DNA from 3 places in the Haloimpatiens massiliensis genome. Region 3 is predicted to be linked to each of the others. Evidence: riboswitches for the same ligand, from Rfam matches in the RefSeq annotation. Region 3 holds a riboswitch; each other region holds the start of a gene.
The links. Region 3 has a riboswitch for FMN ahead of C1715_RS12615 (ECF transporter S component). Riboswitches for the same ligand answer to the same signal wherever they lie in the genome.
Positions count from the first base shown of each region.

Region 1: linked by a shared signal. The riboswitch ahead of ribD (bifunctional diaminohydroxyphosphoribosylaminopyrimidine deaminase/5-amino-6-(5-phosphoribosylamino)uracil reductase RibD) and the one ahead of C1715_RS12615 (ECF transporter S component) in region 3 are both predicted to bind FMN.
Region 2: linked by a shared signal. The riboswitch ahead of C1715_RS14595 (ECF transporter S component) and the one ahead of C1715_RS12615 (ECF transporter S component) in region 3 are both predicted to bind FMN.

Region 1 is NZ_LT854637.1:221,438-224,720, reverse strand. It holds gene ribE (riboflavin synthase) at 1-260, opposite strand, end outside; gene ribD (bifunctional diaminohydroxyphosphoribosylaminopyrimidine deaminase/5-amino-6-(5-phosphoribosylamino)uracil reductase RibD) at 399-1,505, opposite strand; FMN riboswitch at 1,845-1,958, opposite strand; gene C1715_RS04210 (spore coat associated protein CotJA) at 2,253-2,456, shown strand; gene C1715_RS04205 (spore coat protein CotJB) at 2,468-2,743, shown strand; gene C1715_RS04200 (manganese catalase family protein) at 2,756-3,283, shown strand, end outside.
Region 2 is NZ_LT854640.1:1,355,455-1,358,737, reverse strand. It holds gene tsaB (tRNA (adenosine(37)-N6)-threonylcarbamoyltransferase complex dimerization subunit type 1 TsaB) at 1-530, shown strand, start outside; gene rimI (ribosomal protein S18-alanine N-acetyltransferase) at 532-975, shown strand; gene C1715_RS14595 (ECF transporter S component) at 1,305-1,955, opposite strand; FMN riboswitch at 2,041-2,156, opposite strand; gene C1715_RS14590 (lysophospholipid acyltransferase family protein) at 2,725-3,283, opposite strand, start outside.
Region 3 is NZ_LT854640.1:922,217-925,499, forward strand. It holds gene thiW (energy coupling factor transporter S component ThiW) at 1-157, opposite strand, end outside; TPP riboswitch at 467-572, opposite strand; gene C1715_RS12610 (DUF4064 domain-containing protein) at 683-1,042, opposite strand; gene C1715_RS12615 (ECF transporter S component) at 1,289-1,939, opposite strand; FMN riboswitch at 2,069-2,208, opposite strand; gene C1715_RS19485 (hypothetical protein) at 2,386-2,532, opposite strand; gene C1715_RS12620 (DUF5694 domain-containing protein) at 2,791-3,283, opposite strand, start outside.

The sequences.
Region 1 (3,283 bases), on a different contig from region 3:
AAAGCTCTTTCCAAATTTACTTTTGTACCATTATTAAGATACTTTAGATTAGTTCTTCTAATGGTTTCAGGCATTACATCTACAGAAAAACTCTCCTTGTTAAATTCTGTTACCGTAAGACAAACTCCATTAGTGCTTATACTATCCCCTATCTTTACATCTCCTAAAATCCTTTTGCTTTTAATCCTTATAGAAGCGGATTTCTCTCCCTTTTTTATGTTCTCTACCTGGCCAATTTCTTCTATTATTCCTGTAAACAACAGCTATTCACCCCTCCCCTAACATAATTACATGAAAGCCACTATATTTTATGTAATAGTTATTAGTTCATTTATTTTAGATAAAGTTACTCTATCTATGCTAGGTATTTTTCATTTATTCACCATCATATTCATCTATCAGTTCCCTAGCTTATTATTAACTAGTGCCTCTATTAAAATATCTCCTGAAATATTTTTAACCTCTATCTTTCCTAACTCAATACACTCTTTCATAAACTCTACTCCATCACCTTCTACAGGAGTTTTTGCATCTGTCCCTCCTATTATTTTAGGAGCTATGAAACACATAAGCTTATCTACAATCCCTTCCCTTAAAGCACTGTAGTTTAAAGTACCTCCCCCTTCTAAAAGCACACTGTCAACTCCCATTTCCCCTAGTTTATTCATTAAATATTTAAGATCTACTTTTCCATCCTTTCCAGGAGTTTTTATAACTTGAACCCCCTTTTGGGCTAAAGCCATTAACTTTTTATCCTCTACCTCTTGCCCCACAGCCACCACAGTTTTAGCAGTAGAACTTACATTAATCACTTTAGAATCTAATGGTATTCTTCCATGGCTATCTACTACTACTCTCATAGCATCCTTACCACTACCATTATTTAATCTAGTAGTTAAAGAAGGATTATCCGCAAGTACAGTGCCTATGCCCACCATTACAGCTGATACTCTATGCCTTAATTCGTGAACATACTCTCTAGATATTTCATTTGAAATCCACTGGGAATCTCCTGTTTTACAGGCTATTTTTCCATCTAAAGTCATGGCAGTTTTCATTATGCAAAAGGGCATTCTAGTAGTTATATATTTTATAAATATCTCATTTACCTTTCTTATTTTTTCCTCTAATACCCCCACTTCAACTTCTATTCCAGCCTTTTTTAATATGTCTATTCCCCTTCCACATACCAATTCATTAGGGTCCTTCATACCTATAATTACTTTTTTTATACCACTTTTTACAATTTCATTTGCACAGGGTGGTGTCTTTCCATAGTGCGAACAAGGTTCCAAGGTAACGTACATATCTGCACCTTTAGGGTCTTCCTGACAGTTTTTAAAGGCATTTACCTCAGCATGTGGTCCTCCATAAAATTCATGATAGCCCTCACCTATAATTTTGCCTTCCTTCACTATCACTGCTCCCACTAAAGGATTTGGATTTGTATATCCAGCACCCTTTTTTGAAAGTTCAATGGCTCTTCTCATATATTCTATTTTCAAAAAATCACCTCTTTTAAAACACTATTGGTAAAATCAAAGGGATGTTTCCACTAGGAGAAGTGGTATTCAAGATTTGTAAACTATTACAGCGTTTAAAACTTAAAGTTTTAGTAAAACTACACTAAACTTTATTTGAAATGTGAAATTTAATCAGTTTATTAAACCACAAAAGGTACACTATGGAGTATTTATGAATTTTATCCTCCCTGCCTTTATAAAAGCTCAAAACAATAAATTTCACCATTAACACAAAAACCCTGAAGATAATATATCTCCAGGGTCCATAATCACGCTAAATAAATTCAATTAAAGAGATGCTATATAAAGCTATAAAGCATATCTTTCCTTCTCCCATCCAGACTATACTGTCGGTCTTGGAATTTCACCAAGTCAGTCAAAAGACTCGCGGACTTTACCGCCGGTGGGGAATTTCGCCCCGCCCTGAAGGTTTCACCATATTAATTTAAATAAAGTATAACACTGCTGTTTTTTCATGTCAATGTATTTTACGTTAACTTTTTACATGCATGTTTTTTCCTTTGTACACTATTTTTCTACCTCTATATACTTTACTTACAACGGTATTATATCTACTATACAAGGTCATTGAACCTCCATAACGTAAAGCCCTTTCATCCTCGATTACAAGGGTATGAACGAGATTTTACGGGTTGAATTATAAACTGTTAACACATATACCTATATATGAATAGTATATATTGTAAATAATAACTGAGGTGGAGGAATATGTATCAATCATTCAATCCATGTATGGACTATATGCCTAATCCAATGGTTAATCCTTATGCTAATATGAAAAAAATAAGGCTAACTAGAGCTTTTATACCTGATCAACCTTATATTTCTTTGTTTCCATTGGATGAAGCCCTAAAAAAGGGAACTTTATTCCCTAATCTTTATATACCTTACCCAATAAAATCTAAGGAATAGGAGGAGTTATAATGGCTAAAATGTGCTATGACGACAATGACCGCAGTAAAATGATGAAAAAAATTAAAGAATTAGAATTTGCAGCTGTAGAATTAAATTTATATTTAGATAATCATCCTAACAATCAAAGAGCTCTAAATGACTATAATATGACTACAGATATGTTGATGGATATGAAAGAAGCCTATGAAGTAAAATACGGTCCATTAACCAACTTTGGTTATGCCAAAAGTACTCCTTCTTGGAAATGGGTAGAAGAACCATGGCCATGGGAAATAGGGGAATAAGGGGGTTGTCGTATGTGGATATATGAAAAAAAATTAGAATATCCTGTTAAAATAAAATCTAAAGATTTAAAAATGGCTAAATTTCTTGTAACCCAATATGGGGGACCGGATGGAGAATTAAGCGCTGCTATAAGATATTTAAATCAGCGATACACCATGCCAACAGGAAAGACTAAAGGTTTGTTAACAGATATAGGTACAGAAGAACTAGCTCACGTAGAAATAATTTGTGCTATGATATATCAATTAACTAAAGATGCAACTCCAGATGAATTAAGGGAAGCTGGCTTAGGTGCACATTATGCACAACATGACAATGCTTTGTTCCCATCAGATGCTAGTGGAGTACCTTGGACTGCTGCCTATATTCAAGCACTAGGTGATCCTGTAACAGATATACATGAAGACATGGCTGCAGAACAAAAAGCTCGTGCAACATATGAGCATCTTATAGACCTTACAGATGACCAAGATGTAAAAGATGTTCTTAAATTCCTATGGGCAAGAGAAATCGTACACTATCAAAGATTTGGTGAAGCA
Region 2 (3,283 bases), 430 kb from region 3:
TAGATGGATTTGTTTGTTCAAAGGGACCTGGCTCATTTACTGGCTTAAGAATTGGAATGGCAACTATAAAAGGCCTTTGCCAAGGATTAAATAAACCTTTAGTGAGCGTATCTTCTTTAGATTCTCTTGCTAACAATTTAGCCTATACCTCTGGCTTAATATGCCCTATTTTAGACGCTTTAAGAGACAATGTTTATACCGCCCTATTTACATTCCATAACGGAAAATTGTGCAGAATAACTGATTACATGGCTATCCATATTGATGAATTAATAAATATTATAAAAGAAAAAAATTCTACAGTTACTTTTATAGGAGACGGCACTTACAAATTTTCATCTAAGTTAAGAAACTCTTTGGATCAGTGCTTTTTTGCTCCTACGCATTTGAATATAATGAATTCTGCCTCATTAGGCCAGTTAGGTATGGAACTTTTTAAAGAAAATAAGACTGATGATATATTAACTGCTAGTCCCGTCTATTTAAGAAAATCACAAGCTGAAAGAGAATATGAAAAAAAGAAGGAATAATATGAATGATATAATAATAAAAAATATCTCAGATGAATATATTGACACAGTTCTTAAAATAAATTCACTTAGTTTTAAAGACCCTTGGTCTAAAAGCTCATTTACAAAAGAATTAGAGAATAAATTTGCTCACTATATAGTAGCCCTTATAGATGACTTAGTGGTGGGATATGTTGGTATATGGGCCATACTTGATGAAGCTCATATCATAAGCATAGCGGTGCACCCTAATTATCGCGGTTTAGGTATTTCATTTCACTTAATGAATGGTATTTTTGATTTATGTAGAAATCTTGGGGTAAAAGAACTAACATTAGAAGTTAGAACATCTAATGTTGCCGCTCAAAACTTATATAAGAAGTTTGACTTTAAAGAAGAGGGGATTAGAAAAAAATACTATTCCGATGGAGAAGACGGTTTAATAATGTGGAATAGAAATATATAAATTAAATCCCCAGTTTAAACTAATAATTAGTTAAAAACTAGGGATTATTTATTTAACTTTCACAGGTAAATTTCATACCCTTATTATTCTTTAATTTAAAATTTATATTTTATAACTAAAAAAATTTAAATTATTTATTATGATTATCCCACAAAAAGTATTAAATTACTTTAATTATGAAATTTCTCTGGAATGACTTGCATAAGAAGCAAAGGAACTGTTTAAATTTATTGTTCCGAGCTCTTATGCAAGTCATGGAGGAGAAATTTCATAATTCCACCACATTGTACCCTTTTATGGTTTAATCTTTATTATATACTCTTTATTTTTTATTTATTTCCTATACTATTGTTGATATTTTTTTCAAAATCCTCATTTGCTATTTTTATTTGTTCCTTGTGTAGTATTGGAGAAACACTTTTATATACCAATCTAGTCATAACACATACTATAGCTCCCTTTATTAAGTTAAAAGGAATTATAGCCCAAATTATAAGTGTACCTAAATTTATAACCTTTGGGTTTACTTTAGAACTCATACCTATTACTGAACTTATAGGAAATCCTAATACTTTTTCATACATTGGCAATAACACCAAAAGATTCACTATAGCTGCACCCAAACTCATGACTAATGTGCCTGCAATTAATGCTATAACTGCACACTTCTTGTCCTTCTTTCTATTGTAAATAAGCCCAGCAGTTATTACCATCATTGAACCTACTAAAAAGTTTGCAAACTCTCCTATAAAAGCTGTTGTACTTGCAAATAATCCATGAAGCACATTTTTCATAAATTCAATTATAACCCCAGCTATAGGCCCGAACGCAAAGGTTCCAATTAGTGCTGGTAAATCACTTATATCTATTTTAAGGAACTCAGGGAATATAGGTATTGATACTTCAATAAACATAAGTAAAAAAGCTATTACTGCTAATAATGATATTTTGATATTTTTGTTTAATTTTGAGTTTTTCATAAAAACCCCTCCCAGTTTTATCGAGGAATATTTTGGGAAAATTAAAAGCCCTGAAATAATTCAGGGCTCAAAAAACAAAATAAGAATTTCTCCTCTCCCATCCAGACTCTAACTGTCGGCTTCGGAATTACACCGAATCTGCCTTACGGCTCGCGGGCTATAACCGCCGGTAGGGATTTTCACCCTGCCCCGAAGATATATTATATTTTAAATATTACTAATTTTTCACTTATATTATATATTATATTTCATAAGATTTCAATATATTTTACTATATGATTATCCCACAAAAAGCATTACATTACCTGAATTATGAAATTTCTCTGGAATGACTTGCATAAGAAGCAAAAGAACTGTTTAAATTTAATTTTAGAAATTCTTCTTTTAGACAAATAAAATTATCGTAAGCCTGGCAAGGACGCCAGGCTAGCGAACCTGAGGCAGGACGCTGAATGTGAGCGTTAGATAATTTTATATGGCTAAAAGATTAGAATTTCTTAAATTAAATTTATTGTTCCGAGCTCTTATGCAAGTTATGGAGGAGAAATTTCATAATTCCATTACATTGTACCTTATTGTGGGTTAATCACTATATATAATTTACATTAACTTTAATGTAGAATAATACTTTTAAATTAAGAATTTAGAATGTAAATTGAAATTGCTATACAATTCTTTAATTTATATTTTATTAAAAACTCCTAAAGGAGTTTTATCATTAATTTTAAATTTTAAGTTTTATATTTTCAATGAAAAACTACTTATATTGCTATCTTTCTATTCCACTTAATATAATCTTTCTAACGTCCTCAGCTAAGGTAGCTTTTTGTTCTCTATCTAATTCTCTAACCTTTATACCTTTATGTATTTTAATTGTTACATCTGCCGGAATAAGACCTTTTCCACCATTTCCTTCCCATGCCTTATATGTCCCATCAATTGTAACAGGCACTACCATAACCCCTGCCTTAGTAGCCAATTTCATACTTCCTTTTTTAAATTCTCCTACGGCACTGCTTTTACTTCTAGTTCCCTCTGGGAATATAACCATATTATTGCCATTTTTCAATATGTTTACTCCCTCTTGTATGGACTTCAAAGACTCTCTAACATTTTTTCTATCCATAAATACACAATGTATTGCTTTCATCCATGTAGATATAACTGGAGCTTTTATTAGCTCTTTTTTAGATATAAAACCCATAGGTCTATTGATTCCTGCAATTAGACACGGTATATCTACATTACTCTGGTGATTAGAAACAAATAAGCATGCTTCATTTGGTATGTTTTCTTCTCCCTCAATATTAAGTTTAACTCCCACTAAA
Region 3 (3,283 bases):
GTGAATACCAAGGTCCAAGAATAACAGAACATACTATGTTAATAAAATGTGCCATAGGACACATGCCTTCAATACGAAGAATCGGTGAAATCACAACTCCCATTGCCACCAACATTGCAAGCATAAGTTTTTTTAATAATTTTGAGTTTTTTTCCATAATAAAATACCTCCCTAATAATATTCATTTTCCCAATATGTTATATAGGGAATAAACACCATTATCGAGGTATAGTTTTATCGTAACTAAATAGCAATTCCCTATATGACATAAGCCATACTGGTCGGTCGAAGCTCAAAAGCCTCCTCTCACCTTGAAACACAAGTTCCCTCGCTATTTAGTTGTATTTTGCAATATTAGCTCAGGGCGCTCCTCCTTCACTAATCAAAAATATTCTCTTTGCAGCATAAAAAATGAGATACACCAAATAAGGCACATCTCATTTACACTCATAAGATATATAAACAAATAGTATAAACTAAATATTTCCTTACGTCGGCATTATCCGAATCAAGTTATGGGTCGAAGCATAAACTTCCTCTCAGCCTGCAACCAAGCTCCCCTTTTTAGAAATTGTATCATATAAATTTTTTAAATGCAACACAAAGGTAAAAATATAGAAAAATATGAAACTGCAAGAACTAAAAAGAACCGCATTAGCGCTTCTCTAGTTTTGTTAATAAACTATTGTATTATCTGCTCATTTTTAGATTCCACTTTTCTAGTAAGACACATTATTCCAGCTATCAAAAATAATATCAATGAGGCAACATTAAGGAGATTACATAAAAAAACTCCAACTCCTGCAATTATCATCATTATGCCAGAAACTTTACTATTTTTATTTACTCTACAAGCAAAAACTAAACCAACTATTGATAATATTAAACCTATAATATATATTACTGTGAATACAGTCTCAGTACTCTCTACTGGTTCATTTCCTAACAACAAAGAAATAGCTCCAACCAAAGTTATAAATGTTATTATTATACCTAAAATTCCCCCTATAAGTCCTAGTACAAATTCAGCTGTTCTTTTCATAACGATTCCCCCTAATATATCATATAATAAAATTATATATTATTTATTCCAATATTAGAAGTATTAACCAATTAAAAATTTTAAATATAAGTTTTAGTATTCCTTTTTAGTTGATTTAGTTTTCTATATTCAATTAATACTACTGAATTTTATATAACAACTAACTTATATGGGTATATGGAATCATCCAGTTTAATTGTTTCATTTAACTTTTTGAACACTATAATAGCTACTACAATAAAATAATTATATTGTTCCATTTAATACTAATACTAAAAGAATACATGTAACTAGTATTAAACCGGAAATAAGTGTCACCCCAAGGTTAATTTTTTTAACTGGATTAGATTTCGATGACTCAGGAATAAGGTTACTTCTTCTCAAGGAATTTACTAAAGGTTTATATAAAAGCATAGTTAAGGCTGCATTTAATCCACCCTTTAAAAGATTAAAAGGTAAAAATGCTGGAATCAATAGTTTTGCCACAGCTTCTCTAGGATACCCTAAATAAATTGGAGCAATAAGATAATTCCAAAGAAGCATAACTATTGTCATTAAAATACTTCCAGTAATAAGTCCATATACAGCTCCCTTAAGTGTATGATTTCGTTTATAAATATAACCTGCTGTACATGCAAAAGCACATGTAGAAATGATATTCATAATAAAACCTATAAAACCAGTATCACTAACAGTGAACATTTCCACAAAAGAAACTAGCACTGAAATAATAAATGCTGATAACGGACCAAAAATAAATCCTCCAATAGTAATAATAACATCTTTAGGATCATACTTTAAAAACATTACTATAGGAATACGTCCTAAAACCATAATAATATAGGCAATAGCACTTAACATTGCCAATGTTGTGAGTTTTTTAGTGTTTGTTTTCATTTTACATTCCCCCTAAAAATAGTAACACCTGAAAGAAATGTCTTTCAGGTGTTAATTGCAATTAGGTGGACAATTAGAATTGTAAAAAAATGAAACACAAAAAAAGTAATCATTTATTACAATCAATTAACACGCCTTCTTTTATCCAGACTATACTGTCGGTCTTGGAATTTCACCAAGTCCTAACTTGGACACATGCCAAGTTCTGCATTCTCATGCTCGCGGACTATACCGCCGATCGGGAATTTCACCCTGCCCTGAAGACATTATATTCAAATGTTCTAGAAACATTATACCATTAATAATAATATTTTCAAGTACCCTCTTAAAACTAAACCACTTACTTGTATTAATTTTCATATGTATAATTAAAACTGAAATTAGTATTTAGTATAATTAAAAAGTACAATATTGGTATAAAGTACTTGGATTAAGCAGTCGCTTATTTATACTCTATCTTTGCATATATTTTTCTTTAAAATTTCTAAAAATGATATCTCTTTCTTATTGCTATTTTCCCTTTTAGGTTTAGGCTCAACTCTTAGTCTTTGTTCATAATATTCATTAGTTTCTATTATTTTATTAACTCGCATCTTGAATCCCTCCATATATATATACGTAAGGATTTTAATATTTAATGGGGTGCTAAATAACTCTTTAATCCTAATAATACTTTTTAACAAATAATCTTCAAGATAATTCCAGATATTTAGAAAGCACTTAGGAGTATCCATTTTCCCGAGTGCTTCCTAAGGGGCACGTTATTGCTATAACGCTATTTTTATGCAACTTAATAATTTATTGCACTTTATTTTATACACATTATCTATTATTGTGACTTAACTATTATCTTAATCATTAGATAGAAGCAGTTTATTAACATCTACTAACTCAACCATATTACTCTCTCTCAAAAATTGATTTAATAAATAGATATGACTGCTTCCTATAATTACTAGTATTCTGTCATCAGCTGATTCTACCAAACGACAAATGTTTGAAAAAAGCGTTAAGTTGCGTTGATACCACCATGTTAACCAACTAATGCCAACATACTCTCTCACATAGCCAATACGAGCCATATTGATATACAGTTCATGACTTTTTTTAATTTTATCTGGTTCATTATAACTTTGATACATCTCTAATATACTTTTATTTGCATTATTATTAAAAACTTCTTTTTGAAAAATTTCATTAAATAATTCCGGCTGATTTGTTTTTGTCCATTCATATACTTCACCAAAAGGTCTAGTAGCAACGCCTACATCCATCCAATCAATAGGATATATTCTTTCGTGGCCTAATTCTGAAGCTATTCGGAATCCCAACTGATGTTGTTCT